Regions from separate parts of the Pseudoalteromonas ardens genome, predicted to be linked through region 1. Evidence: predicted binding sites of a transcription regulator. Region 1 holds the regulator's gene; the other holds the start of a gene.

What was found. Region 1 encodes FliA, which starts transcription of late flagellar genes. Its sites were predicted from a motif close to CTAAAGNTNNNNNNNNNNNNGCCGATA; they were not measured.
Region 2: the regulator FliA is predicted to act here: its motif matches at 5,537-5,563, upstream of pomA (flagellar motor protein PomA).

Annotation. Positions count from the first base shown of each region.
Region 1 covers NZ_JASJUV010000006.1:235,400-243,355, forward strand. The annotation lists gene QNM19_RS18295 (chemotaxis protein CheA) at 1-1,290, opposite strand, end outside; gene QNM19_RS18300 (protein phosphatase CheZ) at 1,306-2,076, opposite strand; gene cheY (chemotaxis response regulator CheY) at 2,096-2,479, opposite strand; gene QNM19_RS18310 (RNA polymerase sigma factor FliA) at 2,523-3,257, opposite strand; gene QNM19_RS18315 (MinD/ParA family ATP-binding protein) at 3,260-4,120, opposite strand; gene flhF (flagellar biosynthesis protein FlhF) at 4,113-5,645, opposite strand; gene flhA (flagellar biosynthesis protein FlhA) at 5,666-7,762, opposite strand; gene flhB (flagellar biosynthesis protein FlhB) at 7,823-7,956, opposite strand, start outside.
Region 2 covers NZ_JASJUV010000003.1:536,029-543,984, forward strand. The annotation lists gene QNM19_RS13075 (hypothetical protein) at 1-165, opposite strand, end outside; gene deoD (purine-nucleoside phosphorylase) at 379-1,104, opposite strand; gene deoC (deoxyribose-phosphate aldolase) at 1,107-1,871, opposite strand; gene dxs (1-deoxy-D-xylulose-5-phosphate synthase) at 2,200-4,059, opposite strand; gene ispA ((2E,6E)-farnesyl diphosphate synthase) at 4,247-5,134, opposite strand; gene xseB (exodeoxyribonuclease VII small subunit) at 5,138-5,380, opposite strand; gene pomA (flagellar motor protein PomA) at 5,622-6,389, shown strand; gene QNM19_RS13110 (flagellar motor protein MotB) at 6,392-7,324, shown strand; gene QNM19_RS13115 (hypothetical protein) at 7,490-7,956, shown strand, end outside.

The sequences.
Region 1 (7,956 bases):
AAATACTTTCTTGATTGGCTGCATTCGGGTTTTCATCACCGCACCCTGGAGGTCTGCGGTCACCACATCAAGATTAGAAATGGCTTTACCCATGGCTTCGCTGTTAGAGTTATTAGCCAAACTAACTAATCGGTTACGCACCAACACTAGCTCACCGACCATGTTCATGATCTCATCCAGGCGCTTAGTATCAACCCGAACGGTTGTTTCCGCCTGTGCTGCTGGTTTCTTAGCGGCGGCTTTATTGTCGGCCGCAGGTTTGCTCTCAACTGCTGGTTTCGCAGGTGCCGGTTTGGCAGCCGGCGCACTGGGTGCTTTAGCAACAGGTGCAGCTGGCTTAGGTTCAGGTTTAGGTGGCGCTTTAGGCGCTTCTTTCGGCGCTGCTACTTCTGCTTCCGTTGATTTTGGTGCTTGCCCTTTTCCGTGCAACTCATCCAGTAAAGCTTCAAATTCGTCATCATTGATTTCATCGTCATCACCGCCAGATGCTTTTGGCGGCTCTGACGCAGCAGGTTGGGCGGGCGCCTTCGGCTGCTCAGCTGGCGCTTGCTCTGCAGTTGCACCAAATTTCCCAACTCCGTGCAACTCATCCAGCAAGCTGTCAAATTCATCATCGGTAATGTCGCCATCATCGCTGCTTGATGGAGCTGGTGTCGCACTTGGTGCGGCAGGCTCTTGCGATGCAACTGAAGGTCCATTACCTGAGCCATGTAATTCATCGAGCAAGCTCTCGAATTCTTCTTCAGAAATCTCGTCTATGCTGTCCGCGCTATCACTTGCAGATTCATCAACGGGAGCCGCAGGTGCGTCAAACAGCACGTCATCCGCACTGGGTGTCGCTACAACCGGTTCAGGCTCAGGATCTGCTGCAGCGGGGGCTGCAATCACTTCGTCTTCTGATTCTGGCTGACTGAGCTGATGTAAAACTTCCAGTAAGTGTGGATCAGCGGGCTCTGGTTGCTCTCTGTTTTGAATACACGAGAACATCTCATTGATGGTATCGAGTGATTGTAAAATCACATCCATCAATTCTGGTGTTACCTGACGCTGCCCCTGACGCAGGACATCAAACACGTTTTCCGCACCGTGACAAGCATCTACCAGCTCAGTCATGCTCAGGAAGCCAGCGCCCCCTTTAACGGTATGGAAACCACGGAAAATCGCATTTAACAGCTCTTTATCTTCCGGGTTGTTTTCTAGTTCGACAAGCTGCTCAGATAACAGTTCGAGTATTTCCCCAGCTTCAACAAGAAAGTCTTGTAAGATATCTTCATCGACTTCAAAGCTCATTCGCATACTCTCCTATTAGAAGCCCAAACTAGACAACAGGTCATCAACTTCATCCTGCCCGGATACGACATCATCTCGAGACTCAGCGTCCAAAATTGGACCCTCAGGACCTGATAACTCATCAGTAACGGCGGGGGCTGTAGTTTGTGCCTGTGGCTGGGCTGCAGTTTGTTGACTTTCATCTGCGCTGCCGAATACGGTCAACAAGTGAATTAGGCTGTCTTCAACTTCACGAACCAACTCAATGACACGCCGGATAACCTGTCCGGTTAAATCTTGATAATCTTGTGCCATCAACACATTGGTCATCAGATTTTGTAATTCATCTGTACGGCCTTTTGACGACTGCATAAAACTGTCAAGATCGTGGCACAAGGATTTGAACTCTCCAAGCTGGATATCCCGGCTCATTAATCTGTCCCAGGTGGGCTTAATTTCAGAGAGTTCATCGGCTAGTTCTTGGGCTAAGGGAAGACTTGCTTCTACGGCATCCATGGTTTTATTGGCAGCGCTTTCGGTCATCTCCATGACGTAATTAAGGCGCTGCTTGGCATCTGGAATGGCTTCTGTCGTGAGATCAGATAAACGGGTATCTAACTCAAAGTTCTTCAACGACTCATGAAGTTGTCGAGTTAGCTTGCCCACTTCAGCAAAAAGCTCTGATTGTTCTTTATTGGTGGCCTCAATTAATATCTCATCAGCCTTTTCCTGCTCACCTTGTTCAAGGTATTCAACGAGCAGTTTAGCCTGTTCCAGAGTTATCTGTGGCACAGAAGATGTTGACATAAGCCTACCCTTTTCAATACTAGCCTAAACGTTCGAACACTTTTTCTAGTTTGGTTTTCAGGGTGCCTGCCGTAAACGGTTTAACGATATAACCATTAACTCCAGCCTGGGCAGCAGCAACGATTTGTTCTTTTTTCGCTTCCGCTGTAACCATGAGTACTGGGATGTGTTTAAGCTTATCATCAGCACGAATTGCACGAAGCAAATCGATACCTTGCATGCCTGGCATATTCCAGTCAGTTACGACGAAGTCGAATTCCTGATTTTGCAACATTGGAAGTGCCGTACTGCCATCATCAGCCTCTTGAACATTGGTAAAGCCTAAGTCTCTTAGCAGGTTTTTGATTATTCTTCTCATCGTAGAAAAATCATCAACCACGAGAATTTTCATGTTCTTATCCAAAACTTCCTCCGGTGAGGTTTGAACCTATATTGTAAAACTAACTCTAATTGATCCAGTCATTGATCTTTGCACGAAGCTTGATCATTGCTTGACCGTGAATCTGACTCACTCGAGATTCGCTGACCTCTAAGATCGCACCAATCTCTTTTAAATTCATCTCATCGTTATAATACAAAGACAACACCAAAGCATCGCGCTCAGGTAAAGTCTTGATCGCATTGACTAACGATTCGTTAAAGCGCTCATTTTTAACATTATTGAATGGTTTGTCTAGCGCAAAATCGTTGCCTGCGGGAGAAATTACGTCTTCATCTACCCCCAAGTCTTCGATGCCGATCACTTTACTTGCATTGACATCATGTAAAATATGATGGTACTCATCTAGCGTAATATCAAGTTTTTCAGCGATTTCAGTATCTTTTGGTTCCCGTCCAAGCTGTGCTTCTAGCTCAGCAATGGCCTCTGCAACCATGCGACCGTTTTTGTGTACCGAGCGGGGCGCCCAGTCACCACGGCGGATCTCGTCAATCATTGCGCCACGAATTCGAATTCCTGCAAAGGTTTCAAAGCTCGCCCCTTTGCTCGCGTCAAAATTTTTGCAGGCTTCTATCAGTCCAATCATACCTGACTGGACTAAATCATCGAGCTGAACACTGGCTGGTAATCTGGCTAACAAATGACAGGCCACCTTTTTCACTAAAGGCGTATGACGTTCCACCACCTTATGCAGGTGGTCTGTCGTTTTATATCCCGCCATGCGGTTGACCGGTGAAGCCATCTTTAACCGTTTACCAATTGCTCAATAAAGAATTCCAAATGACCTGAAGGTTGGTGGGGAATGGGCCACTTGACAGCTTTGCTTGCCAGGCCTCTAAATGCCACAGCAGCAGGTGAATTAGGATAAAGCTCAACGATGGTTTTTTGACGGCGTGAAGACTTACGCATATTTTCGTCAAATGGGATCGTTGCAACCAGCTCTAAAGCGACATCTAAAAATCGGTCTGTAACCTTGGACAACTTTGCAAATAACTCCTGCCCTTCTCTTAAGCTCCGCACCATATTGGCCACAATTTTGAATTTGTAGACGCCATGTTCACGGCTTAATACTTTGATAAGCGCATACGCATCGGTAATAGAAGTCGGCTCGTCACACACTACAACCAGTACATCCTGGGCAGCTCGGGAGAAGCTCAGCACCATGTCTGAAATGCCAGCCGCCGTATCGACGATTAAAATATCAAATTCGCTGCTAAGCTCACTGAAGGCACGGATCAGGCCAGCGTGCTCGGCAGGCGTTAATTCGACCATGTTTTGTGAACCTGACGTTGCAGGCACGATACGGATCCCAGCCGGACCCTCAACTAAGATTTCGTCTAGCTCGCATTCGCCAGATAATACATGAGATAAATTCTTCTCGACCCTCAAGCCTAGCATGACATCACAGTTAGCCAGACCTAAGTCAGCATCAAGCACCAAGACCCGATTACCCTGCTGTCCTAATGCGATGGCAGTGTTGAGGGATACATTGGTTTTACCTACTCCACCTTTACCACCAGTCACTGCGATTACTTTTACACTGTGGTTATTTTTTTGGTTCATTCTCCGCAGGCCACTTGCTTGATCTAAAACTGTATTAATCATACATTCCTACTGTCTGGGACGCCACTGGTACACGTCGCGAATGTTGTGCTTTTGTTCTCTTTAAATACAATTGCTCAGCCTTTTTGACTAACTTCTGAGCGTTTGCCACGCGAATGTCCTCAGGCACTCGCTGACCATTGGTAAGATACCCTATTGGCAGACGATTTTGAATCGCTATGCTAATTATCTCACCTAAACTTAGACTTTCATCAAGTTTTGTAAAAATACAACCACTTAAATTGACTTTTTTGAAGTGGTTTACGGTTTCTTGCAGTACATGCATCTGAGCAGTCGCACTTAATACCAGGTAGCTGCGAATGTCAACACGGCTACTGCGCATCAGGGTGTTTAACTGCTCCGTCAGACGCAAGTCACGCTGACTCATCCCCGCCGTGTCTATTAATATTAGACGCTTATTGCGTAAATGATAAAGAACCTCTGCAAGTTCATTGGCATCTTTTACTTGCTTAACAGGACAGCCGATGATCCGACCATAGGTTGCCAGTTGCTCGTAAGCACCGATACGATAGGTATCCGTTGTGATCAGTGCTACATTATCGGCACCATATTTCTGTGCGCCCAGCGCTGCCAATTTTGCAACTGTCGTGGTTTTGCCAACCCCTGTTGGTCCGACCATGGCATATACACCGCCCTGACGCAGAATATCGTTGTTCGTTGTATGCATTTGATTGACAACCATATTCAGCAGTGCGTTCCACGCTTCTTTACGAGAAACGTCATCAGGAATAAAGCAAGCCATCTGCTCTGCGACTTCCGCACCAATTCCCATACCTTTAAGACGCTCAACCAGACAAGCGCGGGTCGGATCACGACGTGCCATTTCCTGATTCATCAATCCAGACAACTGGAATTCAAGTAGCTGACGAATAGCGTTCATTTCATCACGCATGGAAGACATTTCATCGTCGTTGGCTTTTTTCTGTGCCGCTGGTTCGTCACCAAAGCCCTGATCAAGGTCATCTCCAAATTCCCAGGAAGTAGCTGCATCACGGCCATCAAAATCATGACTTTGTGCTTCATAACGCGGTTGACGCGTAGCCTGGGGCGCAGCTTTTGCAGGAGCTTCGTTACGTTGCTGAGCGCCGAACATGTCATCGGTGTTAATGCCAGACTGAGAAAACATAGAAGCAAGCTCGGGCGACTTAGGACGAGGGGCTTGGCGCTCAAGCAAGGCTTCAAGACTGTCTGCAACCTGCGCTTGCTTCTGAGGCTCTGCGCGACGCGGTTGAGGACGAACCATTCTGGCAGGCTGGCTGTAACTGTGCTGAGCACTTTGCCCGGGGGCGGCCTGTCGAGGTGCAGCCTGCGCTGCGCTTTGCTGAGGAGCTGACTGCGCCGCCTGAGGCTGTGGAGCAGGTGTCCGATCATTGTCCACAGCAGCAACGATTTCAACGCCATCTGCTAATTTCTTATTTGACATGATCACTGCATCTGCACCTAGCTCTTCTTTCACTTCTTTTAAAGCGGTACGCATATCTTTTGCAAAAAAACGTTTAATTTTCATGGTCAGCCCCTTCTAGTCCTCTACTGTCCAACTGAGCTCACTATCTTGATTTGTCTCTCATCCGGTACTTCCTGATATGACATCACTCTCAGTCCCGGTATGGTGTGTTTTACAAATCTTGACAGCACACTTCTTAACATACCTGAGGTTAATAAGATGGACGGCTCGCCGAGCATTTCTTGCGTTTGATGGGCTTCTCTTAATGAACCTTGAAGCCGCTCTGCAAGGCCTGGCTCTATGCCTGCCCCCTCATCACCTGCGTTCTGTAGAGACTTATGCAACATCTGTTCCAACTCGGGCGCCAATGTTATGACAGGGATTTCTTCAGCCCCTCCTACCGCATCCTGAACAATCAGTCGACGCAATGAAATACGCACTGCAGCCGTCAGTACATCCGGGTCCTGACTGCGTGGCCCATACTCAACCAGGGTCTGAACAATGGAGCGCATATCACGAATTGCAACACCTTCATTCAGCAAGTTTTGCAGTACTTTCACAATCGTAGTGAGTGGCAGGATATCTGGTACCAGACCTTCAACCAGACGAGGGTGACTCTTAGCAAGCATATCAAGCAGGTTCTGCACCTCTTCATGCCCCAGTAGTAAAGACGCGTTATTGGTCAACAGCTGACTGATATGTGTCGCTACGACCGTCGCTGCATCAACCACTGTGTAGCCAAGAGAATGAGCTTCGTCTTTTTGTTCTGGTTTGATCCATACCGCTTCCAGACCAAACGCTGGATCTTTAGTCGCCACGCCATTAATTGGACCAAACACCTGACCTGGGTTGATGGCCAGCTCATCACCATGCTTCAGCTCACCATCTCCGGAACCCACACCCATTAAAGTGATACGATATGCATTTGGATCCAGCTCCAGGTTATCGCGAATATGGACAGGCGGAACCAAAAAGCCCAGTTCCTGAGATAGCTTTTTACGTACCCCTTTGATGCGGTTTAACAGCTCACCACCTTGCGACTGATCAACCAGCGGGATCAGGCGATAGCCCACTTCCAGGCCAATCACATCGACGGGCTGTACATCATCCCAGCCCAGCTCTTTTTGTTCTTGCTGCTGAGAGGCAACCGCGCCACCTTTTGATTCTTCAGCTTCCTGCTCTTGTGCTTTAATTTTTTGTTGATGTGAGTAATATGCCAGATACCCGATCAGGGCACCCAGACCGAGGAAGGCAACGTGAGGCATGCCAGGTACGAGTCCCATGACAATCAGGATCCCCGCAGCGATAGACAGAGATTTCTCATTGCCCAGCTGCTGCGTCATTTGCTCACCCATGTTGTGCGATTCATTCTGACGGGTCACCACAATCGCGGTACCAATCGACAGTAACAGTGAAGGAAGCTGGGCAACCAGGCCGTCACCTATGGTCAACAAGGTATACACTTCCATAGCCCGGCCAAATGACAGATCATGCTGCACCATACCGACAAACAAACCGCCAATGATGTTAATTGCCAGGATAACGATACCTGCGATGGCATCCCCTTTTACGAATTTACTGGCACCATCCATCGAACCATAGAAGTCGGCCTCACGAGTTACTTCTTCACGTCTGGCTCTCGCTTCGTCTGCGGAGATAAATCCGGCATTCAAATCTGCGTCAATCGCCATCTGTTTACCCGGCATTGCATCCAGGGTAAAACGTGCAGATACTTCGGAGATACGACCGGCACCTTTGGTGATAACCACAAAGTTAATGATGATTAGAATCAGGAAGACCACCAGACCAACCGCATAGTTACCGCCAATCACAACGGAGCCGAATGCTTCGATCACTTTACCGGCTGCGTCACCGCCGTTATGACCCTCCAACAATACCACCCGGGTACTGGCAACGTTCAGTGCCAATCGCAAAATGGTCGCAATCAGTAGCACCGATGGAAACATACCGAATTCAAGCGGTTTCATGGTGTAAACCGTCACCAACAGCACCACGAGGGCCAGTGCGATATTGAATGAGAATAAGATATCGAGCAAAAATGGCGGCATAGGCAGGACCACCATGCCCAATGCAGCCAGAACCAGTACCGGTGTACCGACCCCTTTGGCATATTCTTTTTTATCTCGATTAATCTGTTGTAAAACCGCTTTAAAATCCATAACTTACAAACCACAAATTATTGACGCAGTTACATTAAAGCAAGTTTAATACCAACTAGACTAGTGTTTCAGTTCATCAGGAATGGGCAGGTCTTTTCTTAATTCAACCGGGCGCTTACCGCGACCCTTGTTAAACTTTTTCAATTGAAATACGTAGGCCAGCACCTGGGCCACGGCGGTGAATAGTTTTTGCG
Region 2 (7,956 bases), on a different contig from region 1:
TCCAGGGCACTCTTGTCTGGCAGAGTCATTGTAATTTTTGTCTAGTCTGACAGCAATACTGCCTGTTTCACTGGCAAAAAGTCTGATGATTTTGCCGCTCATTTCGAAACTAGCCAATGCTGAGCCTGAGAAGAGTAAGGCGGCAATGGGTAAAAGTGTTCTCATGGTAATACTCCCAAATTGTGGTTGTGTTTGTTCCTTACACGGGGATAGTAACAGCGCGAATAGTAGTTCGCAATGGATGGTATCTGAGCCGTTGGCTCGGGCTTTATCTTTACCGGGAAAATAGCCGTTGAACCGTTTAACGTTACACAAAAAGTTATGGCAACGAGCAGGCTGTCAGGGTGTGCCTTTGGCACACCCGGTAATGGAAGGGGGTTACATTGTTTTTGCTGTCAGAAGTGCTAGTTGGATCATCTCTTCGAAGGAAGATTGCCGGGCGTCACTGCTCAGATGCGTGTCCAGAGTGATGTGGTCAGCAACCGTTAAAATGGTCAGTGCCCTGGCACCATATTGTGCAGCAACACCATATAACCCGGCTGCTTCCATTTCTACTCCCAGGATCCCCATGTTATCCATCAGCTCAAACATCTCTGGCTGTGGCGTATAAAACAGGTCGGATGAAAAAACATTGCCAATCTGTACTTTTAGGGCGAGTGCTGAGGCTGTGTGAACACAGGCGTTGAGCAGGCTGAAGTCGGCAATGGCCGCAAAGTCATGATCTTTAAAGCGCATTCGATTTACTTTTGAGTCGGTACAGGCACCCATGGCAATAATAATATCGCGCAGTTGCACGTGTTTGGAAACGGCCCCACAGCTGCCCACACGGATCAGGTTTTTCACTTTGTACTCTGTGATTAACTCTTTGGCATAAATTGAGCAGCTGGGGATCCCCATGCCAGTGCCCATCACCGAGAGTCTGCGGCCCTGGAAAAAGCCAGTGTAGCCAAGCATATTGCGCACCGTATTGACAACAGTAACATCATCCAGGAAGTGCTCCGCAATGAACTTGGCGCGCAGTGGGTCGCCCGGCAGTAATACGGTATCGGCGAAGGCATCGTCAGGCGCATTGATGTGGACTGTACCATGATGGTTGGCCTGCATTCTCAGTACCCTCCCTGAGCGTCATAGACAGAGCCTGTCAGAGTTGCGAGTACATCACTGAGCAAACCAGACGCACCAAATCTGAAGTGTTGCTTGTTCATCCAGTCCGGACCCATAATTTGCCTGGCTTGCATCAGGTAGGCTTGGGCATCGGCAACCGTGCGCACACCCCCCGCGGCTTTAAAACCAACCTGTTTACCACTGCTTTTGATGGCATTGAGCATCACCTGTGCGGCTTCTAAGGAGGCATTCACGGCAACTTTACCGGTACTGGTTTTGATAAAGTCCGCGCCAGCGTTGATTGCGATGCGCGACGCCTGTTCAATTAATTTGGGGGTTGCCAGTACACCGGATTCAATGATCACTTTGAGTTGTACTTGTGCACCACAAGCTTGCTTGCATTGTTCAATAAGCTGCTGGCCGATGTCAGGGTTACCTGCCATCAGGGCGCTGTAGGGAAAGACCACATCTACTTCATCGGCGCCAAGTGCAACAGCCGTGCGGGTTTCTTCAACCGCTCTGGCTATATTGTCGTTGCCGTGTGGAAAATTTGCGACGGTCGCAACGCGGATCCCAGCCGCCAGATGTTGTCTGGCTAATGGAATGTACCGGGGGTAAATACAAATCGCAGCTACATTGCCCACCGCTGAGCTGGCCTGCTGGCAAAGCTGGATGATATCTTGGTCGCATTCTGTGCCGCTCAGGCTGGTCAAATCCATACAATTCAGTGCCAGCTGTGCGGCTTCTTTGCGTGTTATTGAAGACATAGGAAACTCCTGTTGTGCTGCCGGTATGGTGTGGTCAGGCAGCAAAGAACCACTAACCCGAAAAACGAAGAGAGGACTTTGATAGAGCAGTATTCACTCTTGCTTTGGGTACTCGAGTGGACTTGGTTCCGTGAAGACTTGACCCGGCGGGGCAAGCTAATTCCATTTAATCACCCCTGTATTGTCCGTGAGTTGATGGTGATTGACCAGTACAAAAGCGCTGTCTCTTGATATGGCGCAAGGCGCGGCGTTTTGATGTGACCATCAGAATAGAGTGAAATAAAAAAGCCACTGTGATGACAGTGGCTTAAGGAAGGTGGTTCAAAAATTAAAGTACAGCTTCGATCCGTTGCTGGATACCGGCAGCATCCAGGCCCATTTCGGTGTGCATCTGGTCTTGCGTACCATGCTTGATGAACTCATCCGGGATACCGAGATGCAAAATGGGTTTGAGGATCTGCGCAGCGGCCAGGTGCTCGCTGACCGCACTGCCTGCACCGCCTGCAATGGCATTGTCTTCCAATGTCACCAGCAGGTCATGCTCGGCTGCCAGCTTAGTAACCATGTCGCTATCAAGTGGCTTCACAAAGCGCATATCAACTAAAGTTGCATCCAGTGCCTCTGCGACCGGCTTTGCATTGTGCAGCAAGGTACCAAAGTTAAGAATGGCGACTTTTTTACCGGTGCGTAGCAAGTTAGCTTTGCCTACCTCCAGCTCAGTCATCTGTGCCTCAATCTCTGCTTCACCTGCCGAGCCTCGCGGATAGCGCACGGCGGCAGGTTGTTGCAGACGATGACCGGTATAGAGCATCTGGCGACATTCATTCAGATCGCTCGGCGCCATAATCACCATGTTGGGAATACAGCGCATAAAGCTTAGATCGTATGCACCCTGGTGCGTTTCGCCATCAGCCCCGACAATGCCTGCGCGGTCTATGGCAAACAATACAGGCAGATTCTGTAATGCCACATCGTGGATCAGCTGATCGTAACCCCGTTGCAAAAAGCTGGAGTAAATGGCGACGACGGGGTTGAGCCCTTCACAGGCAAAACCGGCACCTAAAGTGACGGCATGCTGTTCAGCAATTGCTACATCAAAATACTGGTTTGGGTGCTCTTTTGAGAAGCGCACCATGCCTGAGCCTTCGCGCATGGCTGGCGTGATGGCCATCAGCTTATTGTCTTGTTCTGCCATGTCACATAACCAGTCACCAAATACTTTAGAAAATGTTGGCGCGGCAGGTTTTGATTTGGGCAGGCTATGCACGCTAGGATCGAACTTTGGCACGCCATGATAGCCAATTGGATCAGCTTCAGCGGGTTGGTAACCTTTACCTTTTTGGGTCTTAACATGCAGCAACTGCGGACCTTTGAGGTTGCGCATGTTTCTGAGCGTATCCACCAGCATATTGACATCATGGCCGTCGATTGGGCCTATGTAGTTAAAGCCGAGTTCTTCAAAGAAGGTGCCTGGGATAACCATGCCTTTAAGGTGTTCTTCAACTTTGCTCGCCAGCTCTTTAACAGGGGGGACACCGGAAAGGAGTTTTTTACCGCCTTCGCGGATATTGGTATAGAAGCTGCCTGATAAGATCCGTGCAAAGTGGTTGTTCAGTGCGCCCACGTTCTCTGAAATAGACATTTCATTGTCGTTGAGGATCACCAGCATATCTGATTTTACATCACCGGCATGGTTCATGGCTTCAAAAGCCATACCTGCGGTCATTGCGCCATCACCTATAACAGCGACGACTTTACGCCCTTGCTGTTCTTTTTCTGCGGCAATCGCCATAGCCAGTGCTGCTGAGATAGAGGTACTGGAGTGGCCAACACTGAATGTATCGTACTCGCTCTCTTCACGGAATGGGAAGGGGTGCAGGCCATCTTTTTGTCGTATGGTATGCATTTGATCGCGGCGACCCGTGAGTATTTTATGCGGATAGGCCTGATGGCCTACATCCCACACCAGACGATCGTCCGGCGTATTGTACACATAATGCAGCGCCACCGTCAGCTCAACCGTGCCTAGGCCGGAGGCAAGGTGACCGCTACTTTGTGAGACCGAATTGAGCAGATAGTCACGAAGCTCATCGCTGAACTCGGTCAGTTTATGTTGTGGCAAAGTGCGCAGCTGCTCAGGCTGCTCTATCAATGCCAAAAGGGGATACTTGCTGTTATCAAGACTCATATTGATTACGTTATCCTGGGCAGAGTTCGCTGACTTGGTTGTCATTGTTGTCCGCCATTAAATTTATAAATTCTGTGCTGGGTGCTCGGCGCTTTGTTCGGCGTGCAGTGTGCAATGCACCACAGTATAACTTAACTAGTTATTAATTTAGCGACTTATCAGTTGATTGCTAGTCGGTTTACAGCCATTAATGGTCTCTGGCAATAATATAATCAGCCAGCAAAGCCAGGGTTTGTGTGTCTGCATCAATATCCTTGAGTGCCCGCTTAGCTTCTTCTACGAGTGCCTGCGCTTTTTGCTTTGCACCTGATAATCCTAATAGTGCTGGATACGTAGATTTATTGTGTTCCAGATCAGACCCCTGAGGTTTGCCCAGTACCTCAGTGTTACCTTCTATGTCGAGAATGTCATCCTGAACCTGGAATGCCAGGCCAATACTCTGACCATAGTCACGCAGTCGGGCAAGGGTATGTGGTGACACATCAGGGGCACACAGCGCGCCGAGCTCAATAGCACAAGTCAGCAGTGCGCCTGTCTTTAAGCGGTGGATCCGTTCCAGCTCAGCCAGGCTGACAGACTTATCCGTTGCTGCCAAATCCAGTGCCTGACCACCAACCATACCTTGTAAGCCAGATGCCTTTGCAAGGGTTTTGATCATCGCAATCTGATTTGCTGCCGCAACGGAAAACGTATGTGCTGATAACAGCTCAAAAGCCAGAGTTTGCAGTGCATCGCCAGCCAGGATTGCCTGTGCTTCATCAAATGCAATGTGGCACGTTGGTTTACCGCGACGCAGGTCATCATCGTCCATGGCCGGAAGATCATCATGAACCAACGAATAACTGTGGATACATTCGACGGCCGCTGCGGCGATATTGAGATCGCGATGCGCGGCACCAAAGATTTGTCCGGTTGCATAGACCAGAAACGGGCGTAATCGCTTACCACCATTACTAATGCTGTAACGCGCTGCAGCAATGGCTGTGTCGTCACTGTCCAGTTCCTGAGCGAAATACGCCGCTACAGTTTCTTCGACCTGCGCTCTGGCATGGGCAAGTTGTGCTTGTAAATCCAAAGTTTATTCCAGCTCGTCCGTAAATTCATTTAGCGGGCTTTGCTCGTCATTACCGAGCAAAATCGCCACTTTCTGTTCTGCCTGTTGCAGCTTTTGCGAGGAAGCATTGGCCAGCTTTATCCCGCGTTCAAATTGCTTGAGCGACTGTTCCAGGGTGAGTTCGCCCCGTTCCATGCCCTGTACAATGCTTTCAAGCTCATCAACAGCTTCTTCAAAGCTCATGTTTTCCGGTTTTTTTGTCGCCATGTGCAGTATTCACTTTGAGCTAAATTAAAAAACGCCTAATTTTATGAGTATTACAGATTGAGGTCAAAGATCTCTCAGAATTTTTGCGTTATACAGTCTGAATGGCTTGCCATTGGTTTATGGATTCGCAATTTCAAGGCAATTTAATATAATTGAGTTAAGTTATTGCAAAACTGGCCGATAACTCTGTCGATAATAATAACTGCGTGATAGATAACGGGTAATTTCCTTTGGAGGGTGTGTGGATTTAGCAACCGTAATTGGTATCTTAGGGGCCATAGGCTTGATTGTGATGTCCATGGTACTTAGTAGTGATGGCCAGATTGCCATGTTTTACAACACTCCATCAGTGGTTATTGTATTTGGTGGCTCGATTTTTATCGTGCTATCGAACTTTACCATGAGCCAGTTTTTTGGCATTGGTAAAGTGGCCGGTAAGGCCTTTATGTTTAAGCTGGAGACCCCGGAAGAGCTGATTGAAAAAGCGGTTGAACTGGCAGATTCTGCGCGTAAAGGTGGCTTCCTGGCATTAGAAGAGGCTGAAATTCCCAATTCCTTTATGCGTAAAGGCGTTGACATGCTGGTGGATGGTCACGATGCGGATGTGGTCAGGGCAACCCTGCAAAAAGACATTGCGCTGACCTCAACGCGTCACGAAATGGGTGCTGGGTTGTTTAAGTCTCTGGCGGACATTGCCCCTGCAATGGGGATGATTGGTACCTTAATTGGTCTGGTAGCCATGTTATCAAACATGGATGACCCAAAAGCGATTGGACCTGCGATGGCCGTTGCGCTATTGACGACATTGTATGGTGCGTTCCTGGCCAACGTTGTGGCTATCCCTATTCAGGTAAAACTGGAGTTGCGTAAAGATGAAGAAGAACGCAACCAACGTTTGATCCTGGACGCCATTTTGGGCATTCAGGACGGCCAGAACCCGAAAGTGATAGAAGGTATCCTGAAAAACTACCTGCCTGAATCCAAACGGGGTGCTGAGGCCGAGGAGTAATTATGTCTGACGAGAACGAATGCAAATGTCCCCCCCCAGGCTTACCAGCCTGGATGGGGACTTTTGCCGATCTGATGTCTCTGCTGATGTGTTTCTTCGTACTGCTGCTGGCGTTTTCAGAAATGGATGTACTCAAATTTAAGCAGATCGCGGGCTCGATGAAGTTTGCATTCGGTGTGCAAAACAAGATTGAGGTAAAAGATATTCCTAAAGGCACCAGTGTGATTGCCATGGAGTTCACGCCGGGTAAGCCTGAGCCTACTCCGATAGAAACTATTCAGCAGCAGACGGTTGAAATGACGCAACAGATGCTGGAATTTCAGGCGGGTGATGAGAGCTCTGCGGGTGGACGACAGGAGCAGCGCGGTAACAAGCGTGGTGGTGAGTCTTCCAGCACAGCACAGGAACAGTCGATGACACAGGCCATTGCGGCTGCGGAGCAGGAACAGGTTAATGAGCTGGTGAAGAAAATCGCCCAGCAGCTCGAAAAGCAAATCATGGATGGTGCGATTGAACTGGAGTCATTGGGACAGCAAATTATTATACGGATCCAGGAGAATGGCTCATTTCCTTCTGGCAGTGCATTCTTACAACCTAAGTTTAAGCCCGTGATCCAGGATATTGCTCAGCTACTCAAAGATGTGCCTGGTGAAATAACGGTGTCCGGGCATACGGATGACTTCCAGTTTTCGAATGAGCTATATAGCAATAACTGGGATTTGTCAGCGACCCGGGCGGTTGCCGTCGCGTCAGAAATGCAGACGGTCACTGGATTTGACAAAAACCGTATGGTGGTGGTTGGGCATGCGGATACCCGCCCTCTGGTGCCTAATGAAACTGATGAAGACCGTCGTCGCAACCGGCGTGTCGAAATATCTATTATGCAAGGTAAGGCTAAGGAATCTGACCCAATTAATGTACGCGGAAACAACTAGAAGTATTGCGTGGTACCGATTCTTGGGCTAGGCTATTCAGCGGAATTTAATCTGACAATGTTAATGGAGAAAACAATGCTTAATAAATATGCTTATATGCCAGGGTCTAATGGTGGCGGTGACGATGGTGACGAGAAAGTTAAGTAGGCATCTCGACTAAATATCATGACGAATATCGATATCAACAGCTCCAGTCTTCGACCTGTCCTTAATGCTATTTTTGACAGTCAGATGGTGATGGTCGCTTTTGCTGTTGTTCTGTTTTATTTTTTGAAAGACAGGCAAGCGTTGCGATATTCGTTATTGTGCCTTATCTTTTTCGTTAATGGCTATTTGACCCATGAACTAGTAAGGGAATTGGATAGCGGCAAGGTTTATCGCTACATTTATTGGGCTGCTGCAGACATTCTCTTTATTGCCATAGTGGCTTACTGGGCATTGAAAGATAAAATGTATATGTGGCAGAGCATTATCTGTCAGTTGGTTGTTATCCCTGCACCCTTACTTCAGTTATTCCGGTTGGTTGACCGACATTTGATGGATCTAAGCTATTCTGGCTATTTGTATAAAACAATTCTGCCATTGGTTAATTATGCGACCGTTTTTTTGTGCTTTGCTCCCTTAATTTACGT